DNA from 3 places in the Massilia putida genome. Region 1 is predicted to be linked to each of the others. Evidence: predicted binding sites of a transcription regulator. Region 1 holds the regulator's gene; each other region holds the start of a gene.

Region 1 (4,611 bases):
CTGACCGTGCTGACGGACGACGAGATCGCCAAGACCGACCGGCCGATCCACATGACGCTCGGTAAAGCATCGGTCGACGCCGTGGGCATGGTGGCCAACAACGCCACCCAGCAGATCGAACTGGGCGGCCGCGGCGCAATCAGCTATCCGCCGCGCCAGTCGCGCTGAGCCCGCTGAAGCCAATAGGCCAATAGAGAGGACAACCGAATGAAAAAAATACTCGCCGCCGCCATCTTCCTGCTGGTGCCGCTGGCTGCTTCGGCCGAGAGGGCGGACGCGCTCAAGCCGATCAACATCCAGTACGACAAGGCCAACGTCGACCAGGTGACGCAGAACTATGTCGCCACCGGCAACGTGATCATCACGCGCGGCACCATGATCCTCAAGTCGGACCGCGCCGAGGTCAAGGAATCGCCGGACGGCTACCACACGTTCATCCTGACGGCCGAGCCGGGCAAGCTCGCGACCTTCCGCCAGAAGCGCGATGGCGGCCCCGACCTGTGGGACGAAGGCCGCGCCCAGCGCATCGAATACGACGAGCGCAACGACCTCGTCAAGCTGTTCTCGAAAGCGATGATCCGCCAGCTCGAGGGCCAGAAGGTCACGCAGGAAATGGACAGCAAATTCATCTCCTACGACAACCGCAAAGAGGTGCTGGTCGGCCGCAACGACGCCACCGGCGCCGACAAGCCGGGCAATGGCCGCGGCAGCATCACGCTGCAGCCGCACCGTGCGCCGGCGCAGGCGACCCCGGCGGCCGCCCCGGCACCGGCGGGCAAGCAATGACGGAGGCCCGCACGATGGACGTACGCACCGAGGTTCCGCCGGTCGAATGCGGCGGCAGCACGCTGGTCGTCAAGGGCCTGCAGAAGAGCTACGGCAAGCGCCTCGTGGTGCGCGACGTGTCGCTGCAGGTCGCGTGCGGCGAAGTCGTCGGCCTGCTGGGGCCGAACGGCGCGGGCAAGACGACGTCGTTCTACATGATCGTGGGCCTGGTGCCGTCGGACGCCGGCAGCATCGACATCAACGGCACCGACATCATGCGCCTGCCGATCCACCGGCGCGCGCTGCTGGGCCTGTCGTACCTGCCGCAGGAAGCGTCGGTGTTCCGCAAGCTGACGGTCGAAGAGAACATCCGCGCCGTGCTGGAATTGCAGCGCGAGAACGGCAAGCCGCTGACCAAGACGCGCATCGCCGAACGCCTCGACGAGCTGCTGACCGAGCTGCAGATCGAAAAGTTGCGCGAGAGCCCGGCCCTGTCGCTGTCGGGCGGCGAGCGCCGCCGCGTGGAGATCGCGCGCGCCCTCGCGACCAATCCGCGCTTCGTGCTGCTGGACGAACCGTTCGCCGGCGTGGATCCAATTGCCGTCATCGAGATCCAACGTATCGTGCGCTTCCTGAAGGAGCGCGGCATCGGCGTGCTGATCACGGACCATAATGTGCGCGAGACGCTCGGCATCTGCGACCGCGCCTACATCATCAACCAGGGGGCGGTGCTGGCATCCGGCCGACCCGACGACATCATCGCCAATGAATCGGTGCGCCGCGTTTACCTGGGCGAACACTTCCGAATGTAGTCATGAAACAGACGCTGCAACTCAAGACTTCACAGCACCTTGCACTGACGCCCCAACTCCAGCAATCGATCCGGCTGTTGCAGCTGTCGACTCTGGAGCTGCACCAGGAAATCGAGCAGGTCTTGAGCGAGAACCCCTTGCTCGAACGGCTCGACGATCCGCTCGACCGGTCGGTGCGCCTGCTGGCCGACGGCGCCATCAACAGCGCGCCGGCATCGACGCAGGCCGGTGAGGCGCCGGCCGCGCAGGGCTCGGGCGAGGAGGGCGGCGCGCCCGCCGAGCATGGCAATGGCGAGAACGGCGAAGCGGGTGGCGACAGCGGCGAAGGCGGCGGCAGCGAAGCCGGCGAGGACTGGGGCGAGTACGGCCGCAGCGGCAGCGGCGGCGACGATGAAGACGGCCGCCCGCAACTGGAAGCGAGTCCCGTCACGCTGCGCGAGCACCTGATGGAGCAGGTGCGCCTGACGTGCTGCGCGCCGCGCGACTGCGCGCTCGTGGAACTCGTCGTCGATGCGCTGGACGACAACGGTTATCTGGAAGAGCCGCTGGAAGACATCCACGCGCGCCTGCCGGCCGAACTGGAGATCGAGTTCGAGGAATTGCGCATGGCGCTCGCCCTCGTGCAAAGCATGGACCCGCCCGGCGTGGGTGCGCGCAGCGCGGCCGAATGCCTGGCCCTGCAGATCCGCCGCATGCCCGGCGTGCCGCTCGTCACGCGGCGCATGGCGCTCGTCATCGTCGAAAAATACCTGACGTGGTTCGCGCAGCGTGAATTCAACAAGCTCAAAAAGGCGCTCGATTGCGACGACGAAGACCTGCGCGAAGCCCAGGCCGTCATCCGCCAGTGCAACCCCCATCCGGGCGCGGCGTTCGCCTCGGATGTGTCGGACTTCGTCGTGCCCGACGTGATCGTGCGCCGCGCCAAGGACGGCTGGAGCGTGCAGCTGAATCCGGAAGTGATGCCGCGCCTGCGCGTGAACAGCCTGTACGCCTCGCTGATGAAGCAGGGGAAATCAGAAACACAGCTGGGTGCACAGTTGCAGGAAGCCAAGTGGCTCATCAAGAATATGCGGCAGCGCTTCGACACGATCCTGCGCGTGGCCCAGGCTATTGTGGATCGCCAGCGCAACTTTTTCTCGCATGGCGCAGTCGCGATGCGGCCCCTTGTTTTACGTGAGATAGCTGATACACTAGGTCTACACGAGAGCACAATTTCTCGAGTCACAACTCAGAAATATATGCTGACCCCGCACGGCATGTTCGAGTTGAAGTATTTCTTCGGGAGTCACGTTGCCACCGAAGCGGGAGGCGAAGCATCGTCGACGGCAATACGGGCCCTCATCGTACAACTGACAGGAGCAGAAGACCCCAAGAATCCCTTATCCGACAGCAAGATCGCGGAGATGCTAGGGGAACAGGGAATGGTGATCGCGCGGCGCACGGTCGCGAAGTACCGTGAGGCGCTGAAGATTCCACCCGTCAGCCTCCGCAAATCCTTGTAGCAAACTCTTGCAACAACGTTGCCATTTGCGCTTGATGCGCGCACGGCAACGCATCTTCAAAGGAGTGTGTATGAATCTCACAATCAGCGGACATCATCTCGATGTAACTCCAGCCATCCGAGAATACGTACAGAACAAGCTCGAACGCATCACCCGCCATTTCGATCAAGTGATCGATTCCCACGTCATCCTCTGCATCGACAATCTCACCGAGAAAGAAAAACGCCAGAAAGCGGAGATCAACCTGCGTGTCGCGGGCAAGATCGTCCATGTCGCCAGTGCCGCGCACGATTTATATGCCGCGATCGACATGCTGATGGACCGCCTCGACCGTCAGGTCGTCAAGTACAAGCAAATGCTCAAGGATCATGACAACGCGTGCATCAAGCGCATGTCCGAAGGAGGAGAGGAAGCTGCCGTCGCGGCGTGATACCACGCCAGCCGCAGCACCGAGGAACGAAGGGCGCATTGGCGCCCTTTTCGTTTTTATGGGCGCTACAATGTATCTCTGATTATTTCAATAACAAGGAGGAGCCTCGCAAAACCGTCGCGAGCGGCAGCAATGTTGTTTGAGAAGCGCAGCTGTACGACGAGTACAGCGAGCATCGCGGAACGACAGTGCAACGCGCAGCAGGTTTTTCGACGCGCCGAAGAGACATGACCGAACACGTACTGACGCGGATCGCCAACCGCACGGGCATCATCACCCTGGACCGACCGAAAGCGCTGAACTCGCTGTCGCTGGACATGGTCCGCGCACTCACTGCGACGCTGCTCGCCTGGCGCGAACATGCCGGCATCGACGCCGTCGTCATCGCCAGCACGAGCGAGAAAGCCTTGTGCGCCGGCGGCGACATCCGCTTCTTCCATGAGGCCGGCAAAGCCACGCCGCAGACGGGCAGTCCGCTGCTGGAAGATTTCTTCACCGAGGAATACGCGCTCAACCACCTGATCCACTTTTACCCGAAGCCGTATATCGCGCTGATGGATGGCGTGGTGATGGGCGGCGGCATGGGCATCGCCCAGGGCGGGCCGGATTGCGGCCTGCGCATCGTGACGGAGCGCTCGAAGATCGCCATGCCCGAGGTGAACATCGGCCTGTTTCCGGACGTGGGCGGCAGCCACTTCCTGTCGCATGCGCCGGGCCGCCTAGGCCACTACCTTGGCGTGACGGGCGTGACCATCGGCGCCGCGGACGCCATCTACGTCGGCCTGGCCGACGTGTTCGTACCGGCCGCCCAACTGGACGCGCTGCGCGCGCTGATCGAGTCGACGCCAGGCGCGGAACTGCCGGGCGCGATCCGCGCGTTTGCCGCGCCGTTCGCGCCCGACGCCGGCGAGCTGGCAGCGCAGCGCGAGGCGATCGACCGCCACTTCGGCGCGGACTCCGTCGCGGCCGTGATGGCATCGCTGGAAACCGATGCGAGCCCGTTCGCGCACAAGACGCTGGCCACGATGCGCCAGCGCTCGCCGCTGATGATGTCCGTGACGCGCGAGATGCTCGTGCGCGGCGCAAGCCTCGGCGTGGCCGA
Region 2 (4,611 bases), 2.1 Mb from region 1:
TGACCGCGTCCGCCGACGGCAAGGTGGCGGACGCCATGCCCGAGGAAGCGGCCAAGGTCGCGCGCGCGCACACGCCCGTGCTGAAACCCTGGATCCTCCCGACCGGCAACGCCTTCATCCGCGACCCGGCCCACCGCCACGCGCGCCCGGCGGCGGAACCTGCCATCGACGCCCCGTTCACCCGCGCCGCGTTCGACGACAGCGCCTGGCGCGCCGTCACGCTGCCGCACGACTGGGCCATCGAAGGCCCGTTCCTCGCGACGGGCCCGTACGGCGGCATGGGCCGCCTCAAGACGTGGGGCCCGGCCTGGTATCGCCGCAAGCTGGACATCCCCGCTGCGGACCGCGGCAAGCAGATCTTCCTCCACGTGGGCGGGGCCATGTCGTACGCCAGCGTGTGGGTCAACGGCCACCTCGCGGGCGGCTGGCCCTACGGCTACAACTCGTTCCGCATCGACCTGACGCCCTGGCTGCGGCCGGGCGCGGTCAACCAGCTCGCGATCCGCCTCGACAACCCGCCGGAATCCGCGCGCTGGTATCCGGGCGCGGGCCTGTACCGCGACGTGTGGCTGACGAAGACGGCGCCCGTCCACGTGGGCCAGTGGGGCGTGACGGTGACGACGTCCGAGGCGACGCCGCAGGCCTTGGCCGAAGCGGCGCGCGTCGCGTGGCGGATCGCGCTCGACAACGACGGCCCCGCGCCTGCCGAGGCGACGGTGACGACGGAGTTGTACCCGCTGGACGAGCATGGACGCGTCGACGGCAAGGCCGTCGCGACGACCGTGTCGGCCCCCGTGATGGTCGCGGCGGGCGCGAGCGGCACCGTCAGTGGCGCGACGGTTGTGACCAAGCCGCGCCTGTGGGGTCCCCCGCCCACGCAGACGCCGCACCGCTACGCGCTCGTGGCCACCGTGCGCCAGGACGGCCGCGTCGTCGACCGCTACGAGACGCCGTTCGGCATCCGCACCGTGCGCTTCGACCCGGACCGCGGCGTCATCGTCAACGGCGAACACATCCCCCTGCGCGGCGTGAACAACCACCACGACCTGGGCGCGCTGGGCGCCGCGTTCAATGCGCGCGCGGCCGAGCGCCAGCTGGAGATCATGCGCGCGATGGGAGCCAACGCCCTGCGCATGAGCCACAATCCGCCCGACCCGCAGCTGCTGGACCTCGCCGACCGCATGGGCTTCCTCGTGATGGACGAGGTGTTCGATTCCTGGCAGCGCAAGAAGACGCCGCTGGACTTCCACCTGATCTTCCCCGACTGGCACGAGCAGGACCTGCGCGCGATGATCCGGCGCGACCGCAATCACCCGTCCATCATCCTGTGGAGCGTGGGGAACGAAGTCGGCGAGCAGTACACGGGCGAAGAAGGGGCCACCGTCGGCCGCGAACTGGTGGCCATCGCGCACGAGGAAGATCCGACCCGGCCGACGACGACGGCCATGAACTACGCCAAGTCGGACATGCCGCTGCCTGCGGAGGTCGATGTCATCGGCCTGAACTACCAGGGCGAAGGGATCCGCCAGGATCCGGAATTCGAAGGCACCGACCGGATCCGCACGCCACCGCAGTACCCGCTATTCCATGCCAGATTCCCGGACAAGACGATCCTCAGCACCGAATCCGCGTCGGCCTTCAGCAGCCGCGGCGTCTACCTGTTCCCGGTGCATCCGACGAACAGCTCCATTGTCCGCGATGGCCGCGGAGGCGATTCGGCGAACCAGCAGGTCAGCGCCTACGAACTGTACGCCGTCGATTTTGGCGCGTCCGCCGACAAGGTGTTCGCCTCACTCGACCACAACCCCTACGTGGCCGGCGAATTCGTCTGGACCGGTTTCGACTACCTGGGCGAGCCGACACCATACTACGGCGCGCGCAGCGCCTACTCCGGCATCGTCGACCTGGCCGGCTTCCCGAAAGACCGCTATTACCTGTACCAGTCGCGCTGGCGCGCCGACCTGCCCATGGTGCACGTGCTGCCGCACTGGACGTGGCCGGACCGCGTCGGCCTGGTCACGCCGGTGCACGTGTTTACGTCGGGCGACGAGGCCGAGCTGTTCGTCAACGGCAAATCGCAGGGGCGCCAGAAAAAGGCGCCGTACGCCTACCGCTTGCGCTGGGATGCCGTGACGTACGAACCGGGCGAGATCACGGTCGTCGCGTACAAGGACGGTCGCGAATGGGCGCGCGAGACCGTGCGGACGGCGCTCGCCCCAGCCGCCCTGCAGGCACAGGCCGACCGCACGGCGCTCGCGAGCGACGGCCGCGACCTGGCGTTCGTCACCGTGCGCATCGTCGACAAGACGGGCGCCCCCGCGCCGCGCGCGAAAGACCGCGTGCGATTCACCGTCGAGGGCCCCGGGGAACTCGTCGCCACCGACAACGGCGATCCGACGAGCTTCGAGTCGTTCCAGTCGCCGGAACGGGCCGCGTTCAACGGGCTGGTGCTGGGCATCGTGCGGGCGAAGGCCGGCGCCGGCGGCACCATCACGGTGCGCGCGGCCGGCGCCGGGCTGGCAGGAACGGCGGTAACGTTGCGCAGCCGGCCAGCGACGGACTAAGATAATTTCCCAATTGCAAAATCAGCTGTCGAAAATTTTTACATCTCTCGGCGCGAAACGTGAGAGTTCTTGGGATTTTATGCCCAAGTCATTGATTTAAAAGATAGGGGTTTGATCTGGCACGTGATTTGCACAGATTGTGACGTGCTTGCAGACAAGCGCTGGACTATCCCCCCGATACCTTAAACCAGCAGATGACTTGGAGCTAACATGATCAAATCGTTCCGCAAACTAATTCCGGTTGTTGCCGCCCTCGGCTTCGCTTTCGCCGGATCGTCGGCACAAGCTTTCACCCTGAAGGACGGCACCAACGTCCTGTCGACGGGATCCACCACCCTGGACTGGAACACGACCGGTAGCGGCGTCGCCAAAGGCGTCGGCCCGTTCGGCGCCCCACTGACCGTGGGCCAGAGCTTCCAGTTCCTGTACCAGTCGAACCTGGCCAGCGTCGACGGCGACACGACCGCCGCGTTCAACGGCCTGGACTTCAACGCCAACGGCGTCAAGGGCGCCGGCAAGAATTTCGAATTCACGATCGTCGCCAAGCTGACCGAAAAAGTGACGAGCCTCACCGGCAACACCGCCACCTTCGGCCTGGATCCGACCTCGACCAACAACAAGGTCGCGATCTACTATGACACCGCGGCCAACGCATCGACCACCGGCGGTACCGGTTTCGACGACGGCACGCTGATCGCCCTGCTGACCATCGTGCCGACCAACACCCAGTCGACCTTCACGATCGCCGGCGCCGGCGGCCAGGGCTCGACCAAGATGACCGCTCTGCAAGTCCAGCCTGGCGACTTCATCGACCCGAACTATCTCGAAGGCGTGTCGGCCATGCTGTTCGGCGTCAAGTTCGAGTCGGACCTGAACTACCCGGCCGGCAACTCGGCGACGACCAACTTCCACATCGGCGGCAGCAGCCTGTTCCCTGACTACCACGTCGGTGCCAACGACATCGTGTTCAAGGTCGACGGCTCGAACACCTTCATTAACGCGGTGCCGGAACCGGGCACGATGATGCTGCTGGGCATGGGCATGCTGGGCCTGGTGGGCGCACAGCGCCGCCGCCGCGCGCCGAAAGCCTGATCGGTCGTTCGGATCGGCCTTCTGAAAACCGCGGTCTCGGCCGCGGTTTTTTCATGGCGCGGTTCGCGTTAAGTGTGGAATCTTTTCGGCATTCCCGCAGTCAAACGGTCCACCTGAACCGTTGAGTGGATGGCCGATCGGCCTTCGCGGCGTGGCCAGCCGCGACCTGGCGAATTATGTCGGCTGGCGTCGTCCTCACAGCGGCGCCGGGCAAATTCACGACTTCACGCAAACAGCGCCTGTCACACGTCCCTCGGCGACATCCTGCTTTTGTTCAAGAACTTTTTCACAAACATAACGTGACGCGGCTCATCGACGCTTGGTGCTAAGCTGGCCCTGCATCGCACCAACGGAGGGCCTCGCCATGTCGGAAGCGCGTCATGAAGTCGTCGTGATCACGGGTGCCAGCGCGGGTATCGGCCGCGCGGCGGTCCAGCAGTTCGCCCGGCACGGCGCTCGCATCGCGCTCATCGCGCGCGATCCCGACCGCCTGGAGGCGGCGCGCGCCGAGGCCGAGCGCCTTGGCTCGCCGCAGGCCATCGCCATCTCCGCCGACACGGCCGATTACGCCCAGGTCGATGCCGCCGCCGAGCGCGCGGAAACGGAGCTGGGTCCCATCGACATCTGGGTCAACAACGCGATGGCCACCGTGTTCGCGCCGTTCGCCGACATCGCCCCGGACGACTTCCGCCGCGTCACCGACGTCACCTACCACGGCTTCGTATGGGGCACCATGGCCGCGCTGAAGCGCATGCGGCCCCGCAACCGCGGCACCATCGTGCAAGTCAGCTCGGCGCTGGCGTACCGCTCGATTCCCCTGCAATCGCCGTATTGCGGGGCCAAGCATGCGATCAAGGGGTTCACCCAGTCCGTGCGGACGGAACTCGAACACGACCACAGCGACATCCACCTGGCCGTCGTCGACATGCCCGGCGTCAACACGCCGCAATTCGAG
Region 3 (4,611 bases), 260 kb from region 1:
CGTACTCGCGCACGCGCCACGCGCCCAGCGTCTGGTTGGCCTGCACGCGCGCATTGACGATCGCATAGCCCGGTGCCGGCGTCGCCGCGTTGGCGTCGTCCGGATAGACTTTGCCGCTGGCGATCGCCTCCAGCGCCGCCTGCAGGCGACCGTCCGCATCCTTCCACGCCAGCTCGCCGAACAGACTCGTTCGCGGCACGCCCGGCAGGCGATTGCCCTCCGCAACGCCGGTGAAGGCCTCGTCGTAGATCGCGCGCAGCAGCGTGGCCGCCAGGCGGGCGGAGAAGCCCGCGCGCAGGTCGGCATCAAGCGCCAGCTCCAGGCCCTGACGCAAGGTGGCGCTCGCATTGCGGTAGCTGGTGCGGCCGCCGCTGGAACTGTCGACCACCAGCTCGTCCTGTGTGCGCACCTGGAAGAGGGCGGCGTTCACGCGCACGTCAGGGCCGATCATGGCCTTGGCACCCGCCTCCAACTGCGTGCTGGTGGCTGCGCCAAGATGGTAATTGAAGCCGCCGCCCGTGCCCGAGTAGAACACCTCGTTGAGCGTAGGCGTCTCGAAACCCCGCGCCGCGCTGGCGTAGACGTTGAGCGTGGGCGTGACCTTGTACAGCGCACCGAGCAGCGGCGTCGTGTGGCGGTAGTCGACGCTGCCGCCGTCGTTGCCGTTCGAGAGATAGTGGTCGTCCACGTCGAAGCTCACGCGGCTGTGGCGCAGGCCGGCCGTGAACACCCACGGTCCGCGCTCCCATTCCATCTGCAGGTAGGGGTCGACGTTGCGCACGTCGTCTTCCTCGTCGCGGCGCAGGCGGCCCTTCACGCCGAAGGCCGTGCCGACGTAGTTCTCGTACCCCTTGCGCGCATCGTTCGATTTGCCGGCTTCCAGGCCCACGGTCGTGCGCAGGGTGCCGTCGCCGAGCGGGCGCACCATCAGCCAGTTCGCGTCGACGCCGTAGAAATCGCGGTCGAAATCGACCACGCCGCCGGAATGGCTGGCCGGCGCCTGGAACGCTTTTGAAAACGACTGGTACTGGATCACGCTGCGGTTGCCGCCGTAGACCGTCATATGCAGGCGGTCGGTGCCGAATTTTTCATCCCAGGCCACGCCGATCTGCTGGTGGTGGATGGTCTTGCGCGTGTCGTAGCGGTCGGCCAGCGTGCGCCTGGGCGTTTGCGTGTCCGTCGTGTCGATCTCGCCGGTGCGCGGGTCGCGCTGGAACGTGGCCCACGTCACGCCGAGCGGATCCTGTGTGTCGTCCTGGCGCAGGCTGCTCCCCGTCACCGTCAGCTTGCCAGTGGTAGACGTGTCGAAGGTCAGCTTCGCATAGGCCTGGTCGCGCGTGGCGGCGCTGTGGGCGCGGTAGCCGTCCGTCTCGAAGCGCGACCCGTCGAGCAGCCAGCCGAAGCTGCCCTGCTTGCCGCCCGTGTTGACGTCCGTCTTGCGCATGCCGTCGCTGCCGGCGGAGACGTTCGTTTCGACATAGGGCGCGCCGCGCGGATCGCGCGTGAACAGCTGGATCACGCCGCCCGCGTGGTTGCCGTACAGCGTGGAGAACGGGCCGCGCAAGACTTCGATGCGCTCGGCCATGTCGAGGTTGAACGTCGCGGCCTGGCCCTGGCCGTCGGGCATGGTGGCCGGGATGCCGTCCGCGATGAGGCGCACGCCGCGCACGCCGAACGCGGAGCGCGCGCCGAAGCCGCGCGACGAGATCTGCAGGTCCTGCGCATAGTTCTGGCGGTTCTGCACATTGATCCCCGGTACCGCGGCCAGCGCCTCGGATGCGTTCACGCGCGGCTGGGCAGCGCCGATGCGGTCCGCGTCGACGACGTCGATGGCGGCCGGCAGGTCGAAGCTCGTGTGCTCGGCGCGCGTGGCGCTGACGACGACCACGCTCATGGGCGCATCCGGCGCATCGGGCGCGGCGGTGCAGGCCAGCGGTGCGGCGGCGAACAGCGCCGCCACAAAATTCAAACGGTATTCCATCTTGTCTCCATGCTCAATGTCGAATAGTCCGCCCTGTCGTCCGGGCGCCGACCATCAGCGCATGCAATATACCTGCCAGCCCGGAAACGTGCTGTGCGCATGGCATGGCGCTTGCAGTCCCGAGAGTACCGCTCACTCTTGAAGGACCATCATGTTACTCGTTCGTTCCCTCATCGTCCTGCTGGCCTGCGGCTGCGGCGCCGCGCAGGCCGCGCCCTTCGCCTACGTCCCCAACGAAAAATCCGGCACGGTCAGCGTGATCGACACGGCCAGCGGCGCCGCCGTGCACCAGATCGCGGCCGGCAAGCGTCCGCGCGGCATCGCGGCCGATCCGGCGGGCACGCGGCTGTACGTGACGGATGCGGCCGCCAATGCGCTGCTCGTGCTGGATGCGGCCAGCGGCGCGACGTTGAATACGATCCCGCTCGGCAGCTCGCCGGAGGGCGTGAACGCATCGCGCGACGGCCGCTGGGTCGCCGTCGCGGTGGAAGACACCAACAGCGTGGCGTTGATCGACGCGGCCGCGCGCATGCTCGCCGCCGATATCCCCGTTCAGGGCCGCAATCCCGAGCACGCCGTGTTCAGCCCGGACGGGCGCTGGCTGCTCGTCTCGGCCGAGAACGCGGAACAGGTCGACGTGATCGACGTGGCCGCGCGCCGCCAGGTCGGCTCGATCGCCGTGGGTCTGCGTCCGCGCGGCATCGGCTTCTCGCCGGACGGCGCGCGGGCCTACGTCGCGTGCGAGCTGGCGGGCGCGGTGTACGTGCTGGACATCGAACAGCGGCGCAGCATCGCAATCATCCCGGCGGGGAAGAACCCGGCCGGCATCGCCGTATCTCCGGACGGGAAGACCGTGTTCGTGTCGAACGGCGCGGACGGCAGCGTGATGCGCATCGACGCCGCACGCAACGCGGTGGACGCCACCATCGCGGTCGGCAAGCGGCCCTGGAACATGGCGCTGACGAGCGACGGCAGCCGGCTGTACGTGGCGAACGGCCGCTCGGACAGCGTGTCCGTGATCGACACGGCGGCGGGCCGCAAGACGGCCGACATCGCCGTGGGCCAGCTGCCGTGGGGTGTGGTGATCCGCTGAGTTGTTCAAGTTTGGGACACCTGTACCAGAAACAGCCGGCGCCAGGCCGTCCGGCACGGCCAAAACAGGGGAAACCGGGCTGGCACGGGGTTTGCGAAAGAAGAGGAGTACGAACCAACAACCGGTGCCGGCAACGGCCAATTCCAACTCATAGAGAAAGAGGATGACATGAATCTCGCGGACATCAGCAAACTCGGCGTCGCCAATCCGTTCCGCCAACGCTACGACAACTACATCGGCGGTGAATTCGTCGCGCCGGCCAAGGGCGAGTATTTCGCCAACGTCACGCCGATCAGCGGCCAGCCGTTCTGCGAAATCGCGCGTTCGACGGCGGAAGACGTGGAGCTGGCGCTGGACGCCGCCCACGCCGCCAAGGATGCGTGGGCCAAGACGTCGCCGGCCGATCGCGCCAACATCCTGAACCGCATCGCCGACCGCATGGAGCAGAACCTGCGGCTGCTGGCGACCGCCGAGACCATCGACAACGGCAAGCCGATCCGCGAAACGATGGCGGCCGACATCCCGCTGGCGATCGACCACTTCCGCTATTTCGCCAGCTGCATCCGCACGCAGGAAGGCGCCATCTCGACCATCGACGACCAGACCTACGCCTACCATTTCCACGAGCCGCTGGGCGTCGTCGGCCAGATCATCCCGTGGAACTTCCCGATCCTGATGGCCGTGTGGAAGCTGGCCCCCGCGCTCGCCGCCGGCAACTGCGTCGTGCTGAAACCGGCCGAGCAGACGCCGGCCTCGATCATGGTGCTGGTCGAGCTGATCGCCGACCTGCTGCCGGCGGGCGTCCTGAACGTCGTCAACGGCTTCGGCCTGGAAGCGGGCAAGCCGCTCGCGTCGAGCAAGCGCATCGCCAAGATCGCGTTCACCGGCGAGACGGGCACCGGCCGCCTGATCATGCAATACGCCGCGCAGAACCTGATTCCCGTGACGCTGGAATTGGGCGGCAAGTCGCCCAACATCTTCTTCGCCGACGTGATGGATGCGGACGACGACTTCTTCGACAAATGCCTCGAAGGTTTCGCGATGTTCGCGCTGAACCAGGGCGAGGTGTGCACCTGCCCGTCGCGCGTGCTGATCCAGGAATCGATCTACGAAAAATTCATCGAGCGCGCGCTGGCGCGCGTCGCGCAGATCAAGGCCGGCAATCCGCTCGACGAGGGCACGATGATCGGCGCCCAGGCATCGAAGGAACAGCTGGAGAAAATCCTGTCCTACCTCGACATCGGCCGCCAGGAAGGCGCGCAGGTGTTGGCCGGCGGCGAGCAGGCGACGCACGACGGCGACCTGGCCGGCGGTTACTACGTGCGTCCGACCGTGTTCAAGGGTGACAACAGCATGCGCATCTTCCAGGAAGAGATCTTTGGCCCGGTCGTGTCGGTGACGACGTTCAAGGACGAAGCGGACGCGCTGCGCATCGCCAACGATACGCTGTACGGTCTCGGCGCCGGCCTGTGGACGCGCGACGGCAGCCGCGCCTTCCGCGTCGGCCGCGCGATCCAGGCGGGCCGCGTGTGGACCA

Evidence for each region. The regulator sigma-54, encoded in region 1, starts transcription at its own class of promoters, with help from an activator protein. The targets are predictions, from matches to a motif close to TGGCANGNAANCTGCTTT.
Region 2: BVG12_RS31550 (PEP-CTERM sorting domain-containing protein) is a predicted target of sigma-54. The motif match lies at 2,682-2,699, and genes of this name have one in related genera.
Region 3: BVG12_RS23495 (beta-propeller fold lactonase family protein) is a predicted target of sigma-54. The motif match lies at 2,082-2,099, and genes of this name have one in related genera.

What each region holds. Positions count from the first base shown of each region.
Region 1 is NZ_CP019038.1:4,519,426-4,524,036, forward strand. It holds gene lptC (LPS export ABC transporter periplasmic protein LptC) at 1-168, shown strand, start outside; gene lptA (lipopolysaccharide transport periplasmic protein LptA) at 208-786, shown strand; gene lptB (LPS export ABC transporter ATP-binding protein) at 783-1,577, shown strand; gene BVG12_RS22290 (RNA polymerase factor sigma-54) at 1,580-3,079, shown strand; gene hpf (ribosome hibernation-promoting factor, HPF/YfiA family) at 3,150-3,509, shown strand; gene BVG12_RS22300 (enoyl-CoA hydratase/isomerase family protein) at 3,737-4,611, shown strand, end outside.
Region 2 is NZ_CP019038.1:6,585,799-6,590,409, reverse strand. It holds gene galB (beta-galactosidase GalB) at 1-2,564, shown strand, start outside; gene BVG12_RS31550 (PEP-CTERM sorting domain-containing protein) at 2,775-3,656, shown strand; gene BVG12_RS31545 (SDR family oxidoreductase) at 4,021-4,611, shown strand, end outside.
Region 3 is NZ_CP019038.1:4,779,201-4,783,811, forward strand. It holds gene BVG12_RS23490 (TonB-dependent receptor family protein) at 1-1,981, opposite strand, end outside; gene BVG12_RS23495 (beta-propeller fold lactonase family protein) at 2,133-3,074, shown strand; gene adh (aldehyde dehydrogenase) at 3,243-4,611, shown strand, end outside.